One region of the Mesorhizobium sp. B2-3-5 genome, then DNA from elsewhere that is predicted to be linked to it. Evidence: riboswitches for the same ligand, from Rfam matches in the RefSeq annotation. Region 1 holds a riboswitch; the other holds the start of a gene.
What was found. Region 1 has a riboswitch for cobalamin ahead of FJ958_RS16860 (aromatic ring-hydroxylating dioxygenase subunit alpha). Riboswitches for the same ligand answer to the same signal wherever they lie in the genome.

Region 1 (4,264 bases):
GACCTTGCAGGTTCCACACAGGCCGAATTCGCAGGCCGCGGGTATCCGCACGCCCCAGGCGCGCGCCGTCTGCAGCACGGTCTGGCCGGCGACACATTCGGCATCGACGTCCGAAAGCGCGAAGCGGATCGCTGTCGCGGCTTCGACGGGAACAGGGGCGCCGTCCTGTGCGGGCGACGCGAACGGCGCCGGGATTTCCTCCACCACCGGCGCGGCGAAGCTCTCCTGGTGGTATTTCGTCATGTCGAAGCCGGCGCCTTCCAGCATGCCGCGCACGGCCCGCATGAAAGGGTCGGGACCGCAGCAGAATATCTCGCGTTCGCGGAAATCGGGCGCCAGCAGCGGCAGCCTTATGGCATCGATACGGCCCATATGGCCGTACCAGCCCTCACGGCTTGAGCGCTCCTCGATCATGAAGCCGAGCGACAGGCCGGGCATATGGCCGCCGAGCAGTTCGAGTTCCTTGCGGAAGATGATCTCTTCGGGGCGCCGCGCGCAGTTGACGAAGCCGACATCGGTCCATGGCGCGCAGTCGTTCAGCCAGCGCAGCATCGACATCATCGGCGTCACGCCCGAGCCGGCCGAGATGAACAGATATTTTGCCGCCGGATGGCTGTGCAGCGAGAAATCGCCGGCCGGCCCATAGGCCTTGACGTGCGATCCGGGCCTCAGATTGTCGAACATCCAGCGCGTACCGATGCTGCCGGCTTGCGCCTTCACCGTCACGGCGATCGAGAACGGCCTCGATGGCGACGATGACAATGTATAGGTGCGCATCAGCGGCCCGTCGGCTGTCGGCAGTTCCAGCGTCACGAACTGGCCCGGCTTGTAGCGGAACCAGGTCTGGTTGTCGGAGCGGAAGGTGAAGGTCTTGACGTCAGGAGACTCGTCGCTGACGCCGGTCACTTCCAGCACCTGGAGCCTGTCGTTCCATGGCGCCATCTGGTCGAGATGGCGGTAAAGGCCAAGATCAGTCATCGCGTTCATCCCTTGGCCTCTCAGGCGACACTGCGGAGCGCTGGTCGACCATCCTCGGCGAGGCGCGGACCAATGAAGCGCGCATACCAGTCGACGAACTGGATCACGCCGCCCTCATGCAGCTCCGAATACGGGCCTGGTTCGTAGGCCGGCGACAGAATGCCGAAGGCGTTTTCCTCGACGATACGGCGATCCTGATCGTTGGTCTCGGTCCACACATGGATGAGTTCGGCGAGATCGTAATCGACGCCCTCGACCGCATCCTTATGCACCAGCCATTTCGTCGTCACCGCGGTTTCCGTGGCACTGATCGGCAGCACGCGGAAGGTGACGGCATGGTCGATCAGGATATGGTTCCAGGTCGTCGGATAGTGATAGTGCATCAGGGTGCCGATGCGGTCGGCCGAGACGCTGTCGGAGAGGTTCTTCTTCACCGCCCGCTTGCCGTTCATCGTGTAGCTGACCGCATCGCGCAGCAGCGGCGCGCGCGTGGCGCGATATTGCCCGGCCGGGTCGATACGGAACTTGCTCGCCAGGCCCGCCGCCTCGCATTTCGCCCAGTGCGCCAGCATTTCCGGATCGCTGTCGGCGCCCTGTACACCGGTCACGGTCGGCGCCTCCGGGAAGGTCTTGCAAAGCTCCGGATGGTTGCCGGCGCAATGGTAGCACTCGCGGTTGTTTTCCCAGACCAGCTTCCAGTTGCCCTTCTCGATGATGGTGCTCTCGAAGGCGATCCTTGCTTCGCTCAGCCGGTGCGGCTTGAGATAGGGTTCGATCATCGCCCGCATCGGTGCGAAGTCGGCGGGCTCCTTGGCCAGGCAGATGAAGATGTAGCCGGCCACGCTCTCGCAGGCGACCGGCTTCAGGCCGAACTGGCTTTTGTCGAAGCCGTCGGCCATCTGGCGGGCGAACAGCAGGCGGCCGTCGAGCTCGTAGGTCCACTGGTGATAGGGGCAGACCAGTTTGGCGGCCAAGCCCTTGTCGGTGTTGCAGACGCGGCTGCCGCGATGGCGGCAGGAGTTGTGGAAGGCATTGATCTTGCCCTGCTGGTCGCGCACCAGCACGACCGGATAGTCGCCGATCTGCACGGTGATGAAGCTTCCCGGCTTCGGCAATTCGCAATCATGGCCGATGAACAGCCAGTCGCGATACCAGATCAGCTCCATGTCGAGCTTGAAGTAGTCCGGGTCGGTGTAGAAGGGCTGTTCCAGCGAAAAGCCCTCTCTGCGGCTGTTCAAGAGCCTCAGCATATCGATGCGCACATCCATGTCCTGTCCTCGCATTCAAGGACTGAACCGGAGGGGAAGAGAGGAAGGATGGGACGCAGGCCGGTAAAAGCGCCGGACATGCACTATCCGCCCCTTGACCGCCCGCCGCGATCAGTCGAGTTCAAATATCTCGGGCTGGTTTCCGGGCTCTGGAGTGTCCTTGCGGACTGTCGCGACACCTTCCCAGGCTTTCGCCCAGTGGTCTCCCGTTGCGACTTGAACTCCACCACCGTTGCGGGGGCAGCGCCGGACTTTGACCGGCTTCCCAATTCTCCGCCCCGTCGTCACGAAGCGGCACCTGAGATGACATGATCTAACCACGACAGCGCTTGCGACATCGGCATGAAAGCGACATCGCATCCATGTGGCGCGACACGCATGCGCAACGAGCTGGTCGCGAACAGCGGCAGCGAGAATCATGGCGGTGACGGCGCGCCGGGCGCCGGGAGTCGGCCCCGATTGGGAGCAAAAAAGGGTTACGGTTTCGAAAAGTGACTATTAGCAGATTCTAAAATCGAACCGAACGGTTCGTTTCTGTTGACGGTGCGTGCAGGACGGTGTGAACGCTGAGCCTCCGATACAGTCGGTGATGGCGGCGCCGATTTTAATTAACACTTTGATATTGCATGGAAAAAAATCTTATGTGGGGGATCTTGGTACAATTTCAAGTGGTGGATTCATGGTCCACGTTGAACATCTTCGTGATTGGAAACGGCTAGCTGGCTCTCCCACATCGGGGTCGTCCGAACGACGCGATTTTAATCCCAAGACACGCCGCTAGACGGACGGAAAAATACTGGAGTACCAAAAAATGAAAAAGATTGTCCTCACTGCCGCCGCCTTTCTGGCCATTTCCGGCAGCGCCTTCGCTGGTAGCGACAACTATGGTTCGAAGGCCCCCGCGGCCACCGCTGTCGACAGCTCCTACACCGCTTCGGTCAAGAAGTCGGAACCGGCTGCCCAGACGCCCATCCACGGTTCTGACCGCAACCTGTTCGGTAACAACTAACAGTCGATCTCCAGCAGGCGGCGGGTTTTGACTCGCCGTCCTGGCGACACTCGAAGAATTCAGGAGACTTGAAATGAAGAAGATCGCTCTTGCTGCCGTCGCCATTCTGGCCATTTCCGGCAGCGCTTTCGCCGGCAGTGACAATTATGGCTCGAATGGCGCCAGCCAGCCGGCCGCCACGTCCACCGACACCTCATATACCGCTTCGATCAAGAAGTCCGAACCGGCGGCTCAGACGCCCACGCACGGTGCTGACCGCAACCTGTTCGGCAACAACTAACTTTCCGACATCAGGCGGCGGCAAGCCCGCCGCCTGAGTTGGAATATACCGGAGTACCCGAAATGAAAAAGATTGTTCTACCGCCGCCGCACTTCTGATTGCCGCCGGCAGCGCCTATGCGGCCAACGACAATGTTGGCGGCACCGACATCAACAAGCAGGCGACGACCGCCAACATAGACGCTTCGCATACCGGCTCGATCCGCAACGAAGAGTCGCCTGTCTACAAACTGCTCAATTCGTCGGGTGACGTCCAGAAGTCCGCCCCACAGGGCAGCGACCGGAACCTCTTCGGCCGTTAATAGCTGATGTGGAATACAAAAAGAGCCGCAGGCCGATGCCCGCGGCTCTTTTTCATCACCAGAACCTGTTTCAGGCCGCCTTTGCCTCTATCTCGTGAAGCGCGAAGGAGCGGCCGTCCGCGTCGAAGATATGAAGGTCGCCGGCATCGGCGGTCAGCCGCAGCGTCGAGCCGCGCTTGACCTCGACATTGCCAGGCAGCTTGGTCACCAGCGGCAGGTCGGCCCTGCCGATGTCGACATAGACCAGCTGGACCTCGCCGAGCTGTTCGACATAATCGACCGTCCCCTCGAACAGATAGTCCGTGCCGCCGGCGATCGCGAGATCTTCCGGCCGTACGCCGAAGCTTACCGCCGCTCCCTTCGCAGATGCCGGCGTTGCGATCGGCACTGTCGCCTTGCGGCCGCCGACATGGCTAACGACGGTTGGG
Region 2 (4,264 bases), on a different contig from region 1:
ACGAAGAGGCGCGCCGGCGCGAAAACGAATGGCGCGAAATCGGCCTCGGTGCGCAGATCCTGAAGGATCTCGGCATTTCCTCGATCAACCTGATCGCCTCGCGCGAGCGCCACTATGTTGGTTTGGAAGGTTTTGGCATCCATATCGCCAAGACCGAGATTCTGTAGTCCACCGAGGGATCGACGCGGCGGAAAGGTCCTGCTGGCAGGTCGCCTGCGTCGGCGATGGACTGAAGCGTCTGCTTGCCTCGTCATCCTCTGGCGAAGCAAGGAGCGAAGCGACGCGGCTCAGACCATCAGGATCCATGCCGCGACTTCGACGCGTTGCCACAATTCTGATCCGCTGTGATCTTCGATTAAGATTACGGCATGGACCCTCGGATCTGCGCTCCGCTTCGCGTCGCTCCGCCCGTGGATGACGACGTCGCGGAGGCCTCGGCCAATTCCGAACGTTTGCGAAACGAGCGGCTGCTCGCTTCTTCTCGTCGCCCCCCGGTTGACAATCTTCGGGGTGAGCGCATCCTTCCCAGCCATCTCTGAGGGGAGATTCGGGGCATGTGGGATTTCGATATCGGCAGGTCGGTGTCCATCATGATGCGGACCTGGCCTTTCATTGTTTTTCGCATGGTCGTCTATTTCGGCATCACGCTGGCCTATATCCTGGCGACCGGCACGGGTGCCTCCGTCGGCTATGGCGTCGGCCATATCTCGACCGATCCCGACGGGCCGCTGTCCTTTGCCCTATGGGGCGGCGTGATCGGCTTTGGCGCCGTCTCGATCGCCGTCTACTGGATCCGCGAATACATCCTCTACGTCGTCAAGGCGGGCCACATCGCCGTCATGGTCCACCTGATCGACGGCCATGATGTTCCCGACGGCAAGAACCAGATCGCCTATGCCAGGCAAGTCGTGACCGAGCGTTTCGCCGAGGCCAACATCCTTTTCGTCGTCGACCAGCTGGTCAAGGGTGCCATTCGCGCCATCACCGGCCTGCTGGGCGGCATCGCCGCCTTCCTGCCCATTCCAGGCCTGAGCGGCCTGGTGTCTTTCATCAACACGGTAATCCGCCTGTCACTCACCTATGTCGACGAGATCATCCTCGGCTACAACATCCGCATCAACTCGTCCTCGCCGTTCGAAACCGCGCGCCAGGGCGTCGTGCTCTACGCCCAGAACGGCAAGACCATGGTCAAGAACGCTGTCTGGCTGGCGGTTATCATGTGGGGCGTGTCGTTCGTGATCTTCCTGCTGATGCTGACCCCGGCCGGCGCCATTCTTTTCCTCATGCCCGGGCAGCTCGCCGGCTGGGCCTTCGTTTTGGCCATCGTCTTCGCCTGGGCCTTCAAGGCGGCGTTCATCGAACCTTTCGCCATCGCGTGCCTGATGCAGGTCTATTTCAAGACCATCGAGGGCCAGGTGCCCGACCCCGCCTGGGACGCCCGGCTGGCCGAAGCTTCGTCGAAGTTCAGGGACCTCAAGGACAAGGCGCTCTCCTCCTTCGGTGGTTCGCACTGGGGCACGGCCGGCGCGACACGCTGATCGGCCGGGCTGGCGGGCATGCCGGCGACGGTGTTGAGGCGCGACACCGCTGATTTGAGCGGAGCCTCGCCCTGGCCGCAAAACGTCTCGCTCATGATCAGTTCGGGCAGCGGCAGCCGCCGCCCCCAGCCATGTGTCTCGAGGTCCGGCTTGGGCGCGAACTCGGAAACACGGCCGACGCAGAGATAGGCGATCGGCGTCACGTGCTCGGGAATGGCCAACAGCCGCTTCAGCGCTTCAGGCTCGATAATGCTGACCCAGCCGACGCCGATGCCTTCGGCCCGCGCCGCCAGCCAGAAATTCTGCACCGCGCAGACCGTGCTGTAGAGATCCATCTCCGGATTATGCCAACGCCCCAGCGGCGAACCTTTCGAGCGCTGGCGGTCGCAGGTGATGCAGATGTTGAGCGCGCTTTCGCAGATGCCTTCCAGCTTGAGCTTGCGGTAGAGCGCCTGCCGCTCTTCCTCGATTGCTGGCAGTTCTTGTTCTCGCGCTGCCAGGAACAGGTCACGCACCTTCTCCCGGCGCGCGGCACCGCGAATGACGATGAAGTTCCATGGCTGCATGAAGCCGACCGATGGCGCGTGATGGGCGGCAAGCAGCAACCGAGCCAGCACCTCGTCGTCGATTGTCTCGGGAGTAAAATGACTGCGAACATCGCGCCTGGTGAACATGGCGCGATAGACAGCGTCGCGCGCCATCTGGTCAAATCCGTCGCCCATAGGAGCGGTCATGGCTTCCGGCATCGCTTGTCCCTTGCGATTGCAATCAATGCCGCCCGCCTGACCATGCGGATGACGATGCCTGCCAGGCCGGTCTTCTGGCTCGGGATCAACCCGCGTCCGGTGCCTTCCCGTCATCGACAGTGGCATTTACCGGCGCGGTCCCCCTTACAGCGTTGGGCACGCCACGGAATTCAACCGTGTTCCCGATTCTCCCGCCAGAGCATTTGCAGCCAAGTGGATTTCACTTGGCGGCTGAAACAAACAGGCCGGCGGGCACCAGGCAGTGGTGGCGACCTTACGCCGAAGCCCCGGCCGCGCCAATCCCCGCAGCGACGCGAATGGACGCAGACGTGATTTTCCCCAGCGATCAAGCCGCAACGCATGGCCATCGCGGCATCGGGGCACTAGATAGGGACCATGGCCACCCGTCTCTACACGCACCCTATCTTCCTTGAACACATCACGCCGCCCGGCCACCCCGAGCGGCCGGACCGCTTGCGCGCCATCGAGCGCGTGCTCGACGACGACGCCTTTGCCGCGCTCGACCGCGTCAAGGCGCCGGAAGGAGATGAAGCCACAATCCTCTACGCGCATCCCGCCGATTTCGTTGCACGCGTGCGCGCCGCCATCCCCGACGAGGGCATCGCCCGCGTCGATGCCGACACCACCGCCAGTCCGAAGAGCTGGCAGGCGGTGATCACCGCGATCGGTGCCGCCAACGCGGCCGTCGACGACGTCTTCACTGGCCGGGCCGACAATGTCTTCGTCGCCGCGCGACCGCCTGGCCACCATGCCGAAAAGACCACCGCCATGGGTTTCTGTTTCTTCAACACGGCGGCGATCGCGGCGCGCTACGCGCAGAAGAAGCATGGCGCCGAGCGGGTCGCCGTCGTCGACTGGGACGTGCATCACGGCAACGGCACGCAGGATATCTTCTGGGACGATCCCTCGGTGCTCTATTGTTCGACGCATCAGATGCCGCTCTATCCAGGCACCGGCGCGAAGAACGAAACCGGCGCCGGCAACATCGTCAACGCGCCTCTGGCGCCGCAGACCGGCAGCGAGGTGTTTCGCGATGCCTTCCTGTCGCGGATCCTGCCGGCGCTCGACAAATTCGCGCCCGATCTGATCATCATTTCGGCCGGCTTCGACGCGCACCACCGCGACCCGCTGGCCGAGATCAATCTGACCGAGGATGATTTCGACTGGGCGACCGGCCAACTGATGCAACGCGCCGCGCGTCACGGCGACAACCGGCTCGTCAGCCTGCTCGAGGGCGGCTACGATCTGCAGGGATTGGCATTTTCGGTCGCCGCCCATGTCGGGCGGCTGATGAAAGGGTGAATAATGGCTGGTGAGACCAATGAAGACGTCAAGGCGATGAGCTTCGAACAGGCACTCGATGCGCTGGAGAAGATCGTCGACGATCTGGAGCGTGGCGACGTGCCGCTCGATCAGTCAATCCGGATCTACGAGCGCGGTGAGGCCCTGAAGGCGCATTGCGACCGGTTGCTGAAGGCCGCGGAGGACAAGGTCGAGAAGATCAGGCTGTCGCGCGACGGAAAGCCGGTCGGAACGGAGCCGCTCGACGCGGACTGAGGCAGGGTCGCGAACGACCATCTTGCTTCACCGGTTTTTAGACACGATCATGATTGAGGATTGACGTCGTCCCGATTGAAACGGCCCCAGGACAAGAGGAGATACGGAAGCGATGTGCAGAAACATCAAGACCCTGTTCAATTTTGACCCGCCGGCAACCAATGATGAGGTTCGCGACGCGGCGCTTCAGTTTGTCCGCAAGCTGAGCGGCACGACGCGGCCTTCGAAGCAGAACCAGCATGCATTCGACCACGCGGTCGAGGCCATCGCGGCATCGGCGCGCGAACTGCTCGATTCCCTCGAAACAAACCAGCATCCGCGCAACCGCGAAGAGGTGGCGGCCAAACTTCGGGCAAAGGCGGCGCTCCGTTTTGCCTGATGCGGCCATGGCGGTCTGGACCG

Region 2: linked by a shared signal. The riboswitch ahead of bluB (5,6-dimethylbenzimidazole synthase) and the one ahead of FJ958_RS16860 (aromatic ring-hydroxylating dioxygenase subunit alpha) in region 1 are both predicted to bind cobalamin.

Annotation. Positions count from the first base shown of each region.
Region 1 covers NZ_VFVX01000013.1:82,214-86,477, forward strand. The annotation lists gene FJ958_RS16855 (hybrid-cluster NAD(P)-dependent oxidoreductase) at 1-978, opposite strand, end outside; gene FJ958_RS16860 (aromatic ring-hydroxylating dioxygenase subunit alpha) at 999-2,246, opposite strand; cobalamin riboswitch at 2,362-2,563, opposite strand; gene FJ958_RS16865 (DUF680 domain-containing protein) at 3,058-3,255, shown strand; gene FJ958_RS16870 (DUF680 domain-containing protein) at 3,329-3,535, shown strand; gene FJ958_RS16875 (DUF680 domain-containing protein) at 3,579-3,836, shown strand; gene ugpC (sn-glycerol-3-phosphate ABC transporter ATP-binding protein UgpC) at 3,907-4,264, opposite strand, start outside.
Region 2 covers NZ_VFVX01000007.1:179,437-183,700, reverse strand. The annotation lists gene ribB (3,4-dihydroxy-2-butanone-4-phosphate synthase) at 1-167, shown strand, start outside; gene FJ958_RS11380 (hypothetical protein) at 555-1,538, shown strand; partial or broken gene bluB (5,6-dimethylbenzimidazole synthase) at 1,703-2,212, opposite strand; cobalamin riboswitch at 2,331-2,513, opposite strand; gene FJ958_RS11370 (histone deacetylase family protein) at 2,681-3,607, shown strand; gene FJ958_RS11365 (exodeoxyribonuclease VII small subunit) at 3,611-3,862, shown strand; gene FJ958_RS11360 (DUF2277 domain-containing protein) at 3,975-4,241, shown strand.